DNA from 4 places in the Klebsiella sp. NPDC088457 genome. Region 1 is predicted to be linked to each of the others. Evidence: predicted binding sites of a transcription regulator. Region 1 holds the regulator's gene; each other region holds the start of a gene.
The links. Region 1 encodes Fur, which represses iron uptake genes when iron is present. Its sites were predicted from a motif close to ATAATAATGAGAACNACTATCAA; they were not measured.
Positions count from the first base shown of each region.

Region 1 (3,157 bases):
CGCGGCAGAATGCCCGTGGTCGTTGGCGCAGCGGTTCGCCTGATGTATTATGGCGCGCTATCTGTGTCGGCTATAGCCCGGCAACTTGTTTCCCCGAAGTCACTCTGAATCATGGCAAAAGAACAAACGGACCGTACGACATTAGATTTGTTCGCAACCGAGCGTCGCCCGGGTAGACCAAAGACCAATCCGCTTTCGCGCGATGAACAGCTGCGCATAAACAAACGCAATCAGCTCAAACGCGACAAGGTTCGCGGCCTGAAGCGCGTGGAGTTAAAACTTAACGCCGAGGCCGTTGATGCGCTCAATGAGCTGGCGGAAGCCCGCAATATGAACCGCAGCGATTTGATCGAAGAGATGCTGATGCGCCAGCTGGCGACCCTGCACAGCCAGGATAAAGTCTAAAAATCCTCAAAAACACGCTTTCATGTAGCAGAGTGTGCAGTCGGGCGTGATTGCTGTTTCCGCGCCCTCCCCTGTTCTGCTATGATTGCCGTTATCTGCGGGCATTACGCCACTACCACATCATTAAGTTTCAAGAGGTTATTTTACTCATGGCAATCATCGGCATCTTTTTTGGCAGCGACACTGGCAACACCGAAAATATTGCAAAAATGATTCAAAAACAGCTTGGTAAAGATGTTGCTGATGTTCACGACATTGCCAAGAGCAGCAAAGAAGATCTACAAGCCTACGACATTCTGCTGCTCGGTATCCCAACCTGGTACTACGGTGAAGCCCAGTGCGACTGGGATGATTTCTTCCCGACGCTGGAAGAGGTCGATTTCAACGGTAAGCTGGCGGCGCTGTTTGGCTGTGGCGATCAGGAAGATTATGCCGAATACTTCTGTGATGCGCTGGGTACCATTCGCGATATCATCGAACCGCGCGGCGCGACCATCGTTGGCCACTGGCCGACTGCTGGCTACCACTTCGAAGCCTCTAAGGGCCTGGCGGATGACGATCACTTCGTCGGTCTGGCTATCGATGAAGACCGCCAGCCGGAGCTGACCAACGAACGCGTCAGCCAATGGGTTAAACAGATTTCTGACGAGCTGCACCTCGAAGAAATCAAAAACGCCTGATAATTAAGCGGCGTTACCGTTAAGTTTCGCCGTATTAATAGATAGAAGCAATCAAACTAATAGCTACAAGTTTTTAACTTTTAATCACATATCTGTACAATGTCCTCTGATTTAACGAGGTCAGGTGACACAGTTTGTAGCTGATACCTCGTTTTTGACAGCATACAAGGCCCAATACTTGCAGTTTTCATTTAACGATGGCAGTTCTATAATGAGACGCATTGCATCGGGTGATTCTCTGTATTACTTCCGCTGATGGAAGTAGATCGTTTAGCAACAGGACAGATTCCGCATGACTGACAACAATACCGCATTAAAGAAGGCTGGCCTGAAAGTCACACTTCCACGATTAAAAATCCTGGAAGTCCTGCAGGAACCGGATAACCATCACGTCAGTGCGGAAGATTTATACAAGCGCCTGATCGACATGGGTGAAGAAATTGGTCTCGCTACTGTTTATCGCGTACTGAACCAGTTTGATGATGCCGGCATTGTTACCCGCCACAACTTCGAAGGCGGCAAATCTGTCTTCGAACTGACCCAACAGCATCATCACGATCACCTTATCTGCCTCGATTGTGGCAAAGTGATCGAATTCAGCGATGAGTCTATCGAAGCGCGTCAGCGTGAAATTGCCCACCGCCACGGCATCCGTCTGACCAACCACAGTCTGTACCTGTACGGCCACTGTGCAGAAGGCGACTGCCGCGAAGATGAACACGCGCACGACGCGGTGGAAAAATAATTTCCCGTAGTGCAAACAGCAAAAAGCCAACCGGCAGGTTGGCTTTTTTTATGCCCGGAGGCCTACCCTTTTCTTCGTGCGGTATGCTCATCCAGGGCGTGGGCAAACTGTTCCTCATCCCAGTTATTGTCAAGCGCTTCGAGCACCAATGTCTGCTGAGTTTTCGGCACCATTCCCCCTAACGGCGGATCGGTATCAAGATTCGTCGGGAATGAGTAACCCCGGGCAGCCACGGCAATCAGCGCCTGAAAATCTCCCGCGCGATATTGTCCGTGCTGAAGCTGCGGATAGATTTTTTTCAGCACCCGTTCATGGTTCACATCTTCCATCGGCACGCCGAACGCCGAGGAGACCTGCAAAAGATTAGCGGTACGAATCCAGTCAGCGGTCGTGTTGTTCCCGGCGGCATGAAACAGCGCCGGGTTAAAAAACAGCCCGTCGCCTTTTTGCAACGGCAGCTGCACGTAATGCTGGTTAAAGTAGTCGACGAACGCCGGCTGACGGTAGGCCATATAGCCGAGCTCATACTGATGCGAAAACGGCAGCAGGCGCGTCGGCCCCGACGCCAGCGGCATATCGCTATGCGCAACCGCCCCTTGTAGGGTCAAATACTGCGACAGGATCTGCACCGAAATGGGAAACTCTGCAACAAACTCGCTCTGCTGAAAGCCGAGATGATAATCGCGATGGGGCTGCTGCGCCTCTCCGCCAGGACGAACCTGATTAACCTGGGAGGTCATGCTCCACGCGGGCCCCAGCCACGCCTGACAAATTAACCCCAGCATTTCGTTGGCATAGTAGTCACAGAAGGTCCGCGGGCTACGCTCCGCCAGCTTTTGTAACGCATTCCAGATCCGGCCATTATTACCGGCGCGTGAAAAATGATCGGCCTGAACCCGGGTGCGAGACTCATCGGCCATGATGGTCTCGAACACCTCAGAGGCGCGGTCGATGACATCCATATCCTGATAAAGCCCGCGCACCACCAGCACTCCGGGACCGTAAGACAGCCCCTGATGCAGCTCACTTAATACCGCATGCTTATTGGCCGCCGCGGCCTGCGCTAATACATCATGGTCGTAAATCAGGATTTCTTCTGCGACTTCGCTGACCAGCGGATAGTCTTGCCTGTTAACCTGCTGCTGGCAGAAGGTGTTGAAATCCTCAACTGAGGCCCGTTCGGGTCGGATAAAATATTGCGATGTCATGAGCAGCTCCACGGGATAATGGGGACAGAGGGATATTATTTTTTTGTTCAACGTCTCGAAAACGAACGTTGTTAAGAAATAACTTAGCAGCTAGACTCCACATCAAGAACCTCAAAAAC
Region 1 is NZ_JBJDNH010000011.1:1,872-5,028, forward strand. Features, by position in the region: gene ybfE (LexA regulated protein) at 112-405, shown strand; gene fldA (flavodoxin FldA) at 555-1,085, shown strand; gene fur (ferric iron uptake transcriptional regulator) at 1,378-1,830, shown strand; gene ACI2JR_RS08905 (phytanoyl-CoA dioxygenase family protein) at 1,893-3,038, opposite strand.

Region 2 (3,157 bases), on a different contig from region 1:
GACCGAGGGCAATATAGTTTGCGCCTGGAACTAACTGAACAATCACTTTCCCGCCATATCCTGGACGACTCATAACCGCGGCGGAATATAGCGCACGATATGCAGCGTTAATCGGCGTGAATTCAGTCGGCGGCACAACGATATGTCGGTGGGTTAGCGTCACGCCATTAATCTGGCTCGTTTCAATTGTATCATCGGTAATTTGTGGCTTCGGCGGAGCTTCACACCCAGCCAGGCCGACCGCAATTATGGCGGCTACAAACATTCGCATTTTCATCTGCTTTTCCATCGCAACTCTATTATTATATAAAGATATTTTTAGCGGCCAACAGGTCGTTTTAATATCCTTATCCACCGAAGGCAAAAGGTCATTTTTGCTGGCAACAGACATGGCTACCGCACGAGTCTTTGCGTACAAAGCCCCTGTCAACCATTACATTTCATTAACTATCGCCACACAATTTTACAGAACGAGACGGTCAATTCAACTCAACAAATAGATCGAGAACACAATTCCATTACAGCGCAACAACATTTAGGATTTATCTCATTAATGGATTCCCCGGCGCGCGAAGCCGCTGCCTCAACCCGATTTAAACAAACAACTATTGCCATCATAATCAATTTTCAAACCATTGATTATTAACACTTAATTGGCCATTAATTAATTTAAAATTAATCAACACCCCAGTCAGAAATATCCATTTACATAAAATGAGAATAATCCCAAAAAATCATCCCCTGACATCACACCCCCATATTTGGTAGGGTAAGCCAATTAAAACACAGCTTGAAAATACATGTTTTAACGTCCACAACATGCCTGGTTTTTATACATCCACAACAATGAGGGGTGACATAAATAAAACATGCCTGGTTACCTGAGCTATTAACAGATTCAGGTTCTCCTTCGCAAAAGAGGGGTATTAAAACATCAGAACGAAGTTATTGAGCGAGAACTGACTGGTAGCAGCGGTGGGAAGGCTTCAATATCATTCTCATTAAGCAATCATAAGTTATGAACCTGGCAGGCTCGGTATGGCGTTCATCATCAGCGCCTCTTACTCATCCTCTAAGGCGCCTCACGCCGACGATGCGATAGAAGTCGAAGCATTCATGCTGAATTATCGGCGTGAGTCATCCAGATCATTGACGGTACCCGCAATGTAAACCACTTCTCTCCTGTAAACGTTACAAATCCCTGGCGACCTTCCTCTGAGTGCATTTCTGAGGATGGTTCAGAGCATTAGAGAAATGCCAGCCCCATGCGATATATGCCGATCGTAGCGATCGCGTTTATCCAGGCCCAATTCTGGCTGCACGGATGCCCCCCGCTGCCGCAGATTGCCTGTATGCCAGAACAGCTTATGCAGCAAACCTGATGCAACATGCAGGACGCGGTGTTTCATCTCCTCTTCCCTGTTCTGCACCGGTGCAGCTCTGCTAATTTTCTTTAAATATCAGGCAGATTTTTATCTGTTAAATACCCGGTTGCGGAAAATCTCCGCACTCTCCCGCCAATCAAGCGATAATGATTATCATTAATTTGTTGCAAATGATAACCATTGCCAATAAATTATTTGCGCGTCTTTTTTTTCTTAACAATGGCAAGTGGTTAATATTATGATAAAAAATACATTTAAATACTCGCTTTTGGGATCGCTCATCGCGGGGTGTCTGGCAATTCCTGCGGTACAGGCAGATGAAGCCAATACAGCGACGGACCAGAAAGCAGCACAACCAAACGGCAGTCACCCTGATGAAAAACAGGTTCTCCGCGACAAAAGCCAAAATAATGACGAAACCATGGTCGTAACGGCCAAAGAGCAAACGCTGCAGGCGCCGGGGGTCTCCATCATTGATAGCGAGGCCATCAAAAAACACCCCATTCAGCGCGACGTCGCTGAAATTATCCGCACCATGCCGGGCGTTAACCTCACGGGTAACTCAAATAGCGGGCAGCGCGGAAATAACCGCCAGATTGATATCCGCGGCATGGGCCCCGAAAATACTCTGATCCTGGTTGACGGCATGCCGGTCTCCAGCCGCAACTCGGTGCGCTACGGCTGGAGCGATGAACGCGATACCCGCGGCGATACCAACTGGGTGCCGCCGGAAATGATCGAGCGCATCGAGGTCATTCGCGGCCCGGCTGCAGCAATGTACGGCAGCGGCGCAATGGGCGGAGTGGTGAATATCATCACTAAGCCCGCCACGGACGAATGGCACGGCAGCTTCAACACCTATTACAACGTTCCGCAGCATAAATCTGAAGGCAGCACCAAACGCTACAACGGCAGCTTAAGCGGCGCGCTGGCCGATAACCTGACCCTGCGCCTCTACGGTAACTGGAATAAAACCCAGGCCGATGCCCAGGATATCAACGAAAGCCATACGACTCCGCGTACCGGGACTTACGCCGGTACCTATCCTTCCGGCCGTGAAGGCTTTATCAATAAGGACATCAATTCGGTTCTGCGCTGGGAATTTATGCCAATGCAGGCGCTGGAGCTGGGGGCGGGCTACAGTCGCCAGGGCAACCTCTACGCCGGTGACACGCAAAACACCAACAGCAATGCGCTGGTGAAAAAATATTACGGCAAAGAAACCAACGTTCTCTACCGCCAGACCCTTAACCTGAAATATACCGGCGCCTGGGACAGCGGCGTCACCACCAATAACTACGTGCAGTTTGAAAAAACGCGTAATACCCGACTCAACGAGGGCCTTTCCGGCGGTATCGCGGGGATTTTCAGCCCTGCCAATGAAGGGTTTTCGACCATTACGCTGTATGACACCAACCTGCACTCGGATGTGAATATCCCGCTTGATCTGTGGGTCAACCAGACTCTGACCCTCGGCGCGGAGTTTAACCACCAGGCGATGAAAGATCCCGCATCGAATACCGAATCCACCAGCGGCGGCGGCTCGGTTCCCGGGATTGCCGACACCGATCGGAGCAAATACAGCTCAGCCGATATTTATGGCATCTTCGCCGAAGATAACATCGAGCTGACCGACACGACCCGCCTGACCCCAGGCATCCGCTTCAACCACCAGAACATCAGCGGCAGTAACTGGAGCCCGGCGCTGAACCTCTCCCAGGAGCTGGGCAGCGACTTCACGCTGAAGCTCGGCATCGCCCGGGCGTGGAAAG
Region 2 is NZ_JBJDNH010000008.1:70,061-73,217, forward strand. Features, by position in the region: gene ACI2JR_RS07165 (SH3 domain-containing protein) at 1-277, opposite strand, end outside; gene ACI2JR_RS07170 (TonB-dependent siderophore receptor) at 1,624-3,157, shown strand, end outside.
Region 2: a site for Fur is predicted at 1,526-1,548, ahead of ACI2JR_RS07170 (TonB-dependent siderophore receptor). Genes of this name have one in related genera too.

Region 3 (3,157 bases), on a different contig from region 1:
GTGAGCTGCGGGCATAAAAAAGGCTGGCGCAAGGCCAGCCTGGGGAGATCGGTCGGGGAGTTACTGCGCTTTAACGGTTTCTTCACCCACCAGACCAATCTTCAGATAACCCGCCTGATGCAGGGTATCCATGACTTTCATCATCGTCTCATAGTCCACGGTTTTATCCGCGCGGAAGAAGACGGTGGTGTCTTTTTTACCGTCAGTCAGCGCATTCAGCGCGCCGATCATGCTCTCTTCGGTCACCGGGTCGTTGCCGAGGAACATGGTTTTATCCGCTTTCACCGACAGATAAATCGGTTTTTCCGGGCGCGGCTGAGGCTGGCTGGAGGAGGCCGGCAGGTTCACCTTCACATCCACCGTGGCCAGCGGCGCGGCCACCATGAAGATAATCAGCAGCACCAGCATAACGTCGATAAACGGCGTCACGTTGATGTCATGCATCTCGCCGTTATCATCGAGGTTTTCGTTAAAATGCATCGCCATAAAGCATCAACCTACCCGTAATTTCTGCGCGGTACGCACCGGCGTAGTGCCGCTGGCGCTGAGGTCCAGATCGCGGCTTTGCAGCAGCAACACCTGGGCGGCGACATCGCCGAGAGTGGCTTTGTAGCTGCCGATCATGCGGGCAAAGATGTTGTAGATAACCACCGCCGGAATCGCGGCAAACAGGCCGATAGCCGTCGCCAGCAGCGCTTCGGCGATACCCGGTGCGACAACCGCGAGGTTGGTGGTCTGCGTCTGGGCGATACCGATAAAGCTGTTCATGATGCCCCAGACGGTACCAAACAGCCCGACGAACGGAGAAATCGCCCCGATGGTCGCCAGGTAACCGTTGCCGCGGCCCATATAACGGCCCACAAACGCCACGCGGCGCTCAAGGCGGAAACCGGTACGTTCTTTAATACCTTCGTTATCTTCGACGCCTGAAGAGAGTTCCAGTTCGTTCTGCGCTTCGTTAATCAGCTGGCAGCTTAAGCTCCTGGCATGGAAACTGTTGGCAATATCGCTGGCCTGATCGAGGGAACGAGCTTCGCTCAGCAGTTGCTGTTCGCGCTTGAGGCGGCGCTTGCTGGAGAGAATTTCAGCACCCTTGCCGAAGAAGATAGCCCATGTCACAACCGACGCCAGAATCAGGCCGATCATCACCACCTTTACGACAATATCGGCATGATGATACATACCCCAAACGGACAGATCCGCCTGCATCAAATTATTACCCACACTGAATCTCCACGACGTAAATCATAAATTCTGAGCATAATAATATCAAAACGGCATCGAATTGATAGTGGTTCTCATTAGTATTTACACTGTGCAGCAAATCACGTTTATATTCCCTGCGCTTACGCAGAAAAAAAGTTGTCAACGGCGCGTTTGGTAAAATTTTCGCCTGTATCAGCGCTTCCCCGGTACACAATGGGGTAATCATGCTAGTTTAGACGTCCAGACGTATAAAAACAGGTTTGAAAAACATGGCTGACAAACATCTTGATACTACGCTCGTCAACGCCGGGCGCAGTAAAAAATATACCCAGGGCTCGGTAAACAGCGTGATTCAGCGTGCTTCGTCGCTGGTTTTCGATACCGTCGACGCTAAAAAGCACGCCACCCGCAACCGGGCGAAGGGCGAGCTGTTTTACGGTCGTCGCGGCACGCTCACCCATTTTTCCTTGCAGGAAGCGATGTGCGAGCTGGAGGGCGGCGCCGGCTGCGCGCTGTTCCCGTGCGGCGCGGCAGCGGTCGCCAATACGATTCTGGCTTTTGTCGAGCAGGGCGACCATGTCCTGATGACCAATAGCGCCTATGAACCGAGTCAGGATTTCTGTACCAAAGTTCTCGCCAGACTCGGCGTTACCACCAGCTGGTTTGACCCGCTGATTGGCGCCGATATCGCCCGCCTGATCCAGCCCAATACCCGGGTGGTGTTTCTTGAGTCCCCGGGTTCGATCACCATGGAGGTGCATGACGTCCCGGCGATCGTCGCTGCCGTCCGCAGCGTGGCGCCAGAGGCGATTATCATGATCGACAACACCTGGGCGGCGGGCGTGCTGTTTAAAGCGCTGGATTTCGGCGTGGATATCTCGATTCAGGCCGCCACCAAGTACCTGATTGGCCATTCCGACGCGATGGTCGGTACCGCGGTGTCCAATGCCCGCTGCTGGGATCAGCTGCGGGAAAATGCCTATCTGATGGGGCAAATGGTCGATGCCGATACCGCCTATATGACCAGTCGGGGCCTGCGAACCCTGGGCGTGCGCCTGCGTCAGCATCATGAAAGCAGCCTGCAGATCGCCGAATGGCTGGCGCAGCATCCGCAGGTCGCCCGCGTCAACCACCCGGCGCTGCCGGGAAGTAAAGGCCACGAGTTCTGGCAGCGCGACTTTAGCGGCAGCAGCGGTCTGTTCTCTTTTATCCTCAATAAACACCTGACCGATGCCGAGCTTTCCGCCTATCTCGACAACTTCAGCTTGTTCAGCATGGCCTACTCCTGGGGCGGTTTTGAATCGCTGATTCTGGCCAACCAGCCGGAGCAAATTGCCGCGATCCGCCCGGGAGCTGAAGTCGATTTCAGCGGCACGCTGATTCGGGTCCATATAGGTTTAGAAAATGTTGACGATCTGCTGGCGGATTTAGCGGCGGGCTTCTCCCGTATCGTGTAAAGTGACAGCAAGTGGCAACAATGGCGGACGTTCTGTTAAAAACGGCCGCTTTTGTTGCGCCCGAGATCAAGGTGTTCGGGCCGCTTCAGGAGTACACTAGTCAAAAATACGGTACCACTTAGGAAAGTCCATGGTTGTCATTCAAGAGATTGTCGCCGCGCTGTGGCAACATGATTTTGCCGCACTGGCGAACCCTCAGGTTGTCGGTTTTGTGTATCTGGTTATGTTCGCGACCCTGTTTCTGGAAAACGGTCTGCTGCCGGCCTCGTTTTTACCCGGCGATAGCCTGCTGCTGCTCGCCGGCGCGCTGATCGCCAAAGGCGTCATGGACTTTGTGCCCACTCTCGCGATCCTGACCGTGGCGGCCAGCCTCGGCTGCTGGCTCAGCTATCTGCAGGGGCGCTGGCTCGGCAATACCGCCACCGTCAAAGGCTGGCTCGCCCATCTGCCGCAAAAATATCATCAGCGTGCCACCTGCATGTTTGACAAGCACG
Region 3 is NZ_JBJDNH010000024.1:64,679-67,835, forward strand. Features, by position in the region: gene exbD (TonB system transport protein ExbD) at 61-486, opposite strand; gene exbB (tol-pal system-associated acyl-CoA thioesterase) at 493-1,224, opposite strand; gene metC (cystathionine beta-lyase) at 1,476-2,663, shown strand; gene yghB (DedA family general envelope maintenance protein YghB) at 2,794-3,157, shown strand, end outside.
Region 3: a site for Fur is predicted at 1,286-1,308, ahead of exbB (tol-pal system-associated acyl-CoA thioesterase). Genes of this name have one in related genera too.

Region 4 (3,157 bases), on a different contig from region 1:
AAGCCCGCGAGCGCTTTCTGTGAAAGCAGAAAGGTCAGCAGATCCGGTGTAATTCCGGGGCCGACGGTTAAAGTCCGGATGGGAGAGAGTAACGGCTCAGTCGGGTTTCGATCCGCTTGCGTTGACTTTTGCCGCTTAACCGGCGCTCCTAAGACTGCCCTGATTCTGGTAACCATAATTTTAATGAGGTTTTTTTACCATGAATCAGACGCTCCTTTCTTCTTTTGGTACCGCTTTTGAACGTGTGGAACACGCTTTAAATGCACTGCGCGAAGGCCGCGGTGTGATGGTGCTTGACGATGAAGACCGTGAAAACGAAGGCGACATGATTTTCGCCGCCGAAACCATGACCGTTGAACAGATGGCGCTGACGATTCGTCACGGCAGCGGCATTGTTTGTCTGTGCCTGACCGATGAACGTCGTAAACAGCTTGACCTGCCGATGATGGTGGAGAACAACACCAGCGCATACGGTACCGGCTTCACCGTGACCATCGAGGCCGCGGAAGGCGTGACTACCGGGGTTTCCGCTGCTGACCGCGTGACCACCGTGCGTGCGGCGATTGCCGATGGCGCAAAACCTGCCGATCTGAACCGTCCTGGCCACGTTTTCCCGCTGCGCGCGCAGCCGGGCGGCGTGCTGACCCGCGGTGGCCATACGGAAGCGACTATCGATCTGGTGACGCTGGCGGGCTTCAAGCCGGCTGGCGTACTGTGTGAACTGACCAACGACGATGGCTCAATGGCGCGTGCGCCAGAATGCATCGCGTTCGCCCGGCAGCACAATATGGCGGTGGTCACCATTGAAGATCTGGTGGCTTACCGTCGTGAACATGAGCGCAAAGCCAGCTGATCCTGGCCCGCTTCATCGCAAAGCCCGCCTTATGGTGGGCTTTGTTGTTTTTGGCCGTTAGCCAATCCCCATCGCCTGCAGCGCAACCAGGCTCAGCCCCATCACCGACATCCCACACAGCACGCCATAGCTTGGGTTGCTTTGCGGATCGATCTCTTTTGCCAGCGGCATCAGCTCATCGACCGACAGCGCCACCATGATCCCGGCAACGGCGGCCATAATGGCGCCCATCACCACCGGGGATACCAGACTGCCAAGGATCAGCCAGGCCAACAGACCGCCGAGGATCTCCGCCATGCCGGAAAGCCCGGCCCACAGTACCGCTTTGCGGCGAGAACCCGTCGCCGCATACACCGGTCCCGCCACCGCCAGCCCCTCCGGAATATTATGTAAAGCGACCGCCAGCGCGACGCCCATCCCCAGCTCGAGGTTATTACTGGCCGTTACAAAGGTGGCGATGCCTTCCGGAAAGTTGTGCAAACTGATACCGAGGGTCAACAAAATCGCGGTGCGCCGCAGGTTACGCGGGCGAGGGGCGCCCGGCGACATCAGATCCTGCGGATGGGCGTGCGGCAGCATACGGTCAAGCGCAAAATACCCCAGCAGGCCGATAACGAACATGCCGTAACCCATCAACGGCGACATGCCTTCAGCATTCAGCGCGGCGGGCAGCATCTCCATCAAGGAGATAAGCAGCATGATTCCAGCGGCGAAACCCAGAGAAAACCCCAGCAGGCGGTTGGATGGCTTCTGGCCCAGTACGCCGAAAATCGCCCCGATGAAGGTGGCGCTCCCGGCCAGCAGGGTCAATATTAAGGGGGACGACATCATTCAGCTCCTTTGATAATGATTATCATTCATAATATCTGGCTTGCCAGCTAACGGCGAGAGGGAAACAGGGCCCTTTACAGCGAATTACATTCAAATTTTCTGACGATCATCATCATGCTTATCTGAGTTTATCCTGATGCAAAAACGCGTAATGTGAAGGCATCACATTTCCTCTTTACTTAAGGATATCACCATGTCCCGTACCCGAATGCCAGCGTTGTTTTTAGGCCACGGTAGCCCGATGAACGTGCTGGAAGATAACGTCTATACCCGCGCCTGGCGTCATCTTGGAGAAACATTGCCACGCCCTAAAGCCATCGTGGTGGTCTCTGCGCACTGGTTTACGCGCGGTACCGGGGTCACGGCTATGGAAACGCCGAAAACGATCCATGATTTCGGCGGCTTTCCGCAGGCGCTCTACGATACGCACTACCCGGCGCCCGGCTCCCCTGAACTGGCGCAGCGCCTGGTCGAGCTGCTAGCACCGGTACCGGTGACGTTGGATAAAGAAGCCTGGGGTTTCGATCACGGTTCATGGGGCGTGCTGATTAAGATGTACCCCGATGCGGATATCCCGATGGTGCAACTGAGCATCGACAGCACCAAACCAGCAGCGTGGCATCTGGAGATGGGGCGCAAGCTGACCGCGCTTCGCGATGAAGGCATCATGCTGGTGGCGAGTGGTAACGTGGTGCATAACCTGCGCACCGCGCGCTGGCATGGCGAGAATACGCCTTACCCATGGGCGGAATCATTCAATGAGTATGTGAAAAGCAACCTCCGCTGGAAAGGGCCGGTTGCCGAGCATCCGCTGGTGAACTATCTGGCGCACGAGGGCGGTTCGCTCTCTAACCCGACGGCGGAGCACTATCTGCCGCTGCTGTACGTGCTCGGCACCTGGGACGGCGAAGAGCCGATTTCTATTCCGGTAGAAGGGATGGAGATGGGGTCGTTGAGTATGCTGTCGGTGCTGATTGGGGCATAAAAGTAACGCGATAACCCCGGCTGGCGTAAACGCCGCCGGGGAAGATCTTATTCGACGAAAATGTGCGGATAGAAACGCGACAGATCCTGGGTAATCAGCGCCCGATCCTCGCGCACGCCAATCCCGGCAGGTTGGTCGTTAATCAACCAGCTGCCGATCAGCGTATAGCTGTCACCGAACTTCGGCAGCGGATAAAACTCCTGCACGATAGTTCCTTCCTCACCGTATGGACCCTCTACCGCTTCCAGCACCTTGCCGTTTTCAACGATCGACACGTTCGCGCCTTCGCGGGAGAAAATCGGTTTGATGACGTACTTTTCCATCTCCGGATGTGCGTCTTCGCTAAACCAGGCCGCCAGCAGGTTAGGGTGGTTCGGGAACATCTCCCACAGCAGCGGGAGCAGCGCTTTATTTGAAATGATACTTTTCCACGCCGGCTCCAGCCAGCGGACGCCGGCATCTTCCAGCTTAGTGGAGAACATTTCGCG
Region 4 is NZ_JBJDNH010000024.1:90,119-93,275, reverse strand. Features, by position in the region: FMN riboswitch at 1-94, shown strand, start outside; gene ribB (3,4-dihydroxy-2-butanone-4-phosphate synthase) at 200-853, shown strand; gene zupT (zinc transporter ZupT) at 911-1,681, opposite strand; gene ygiD (4,5-DOPA-extradiol-dioxygenase) at 1,878-2,669, shown strand; gene ACI2JR_RS16640 (glutathionylspermidine synthase family protein) at 2,717-3,157, opposite strand, start outside.
Region 4: a site for Fur is predicted at 1,694-1,716, ahead of zupT (zinc transporter ZupT). Genes of this name have one in related genera too.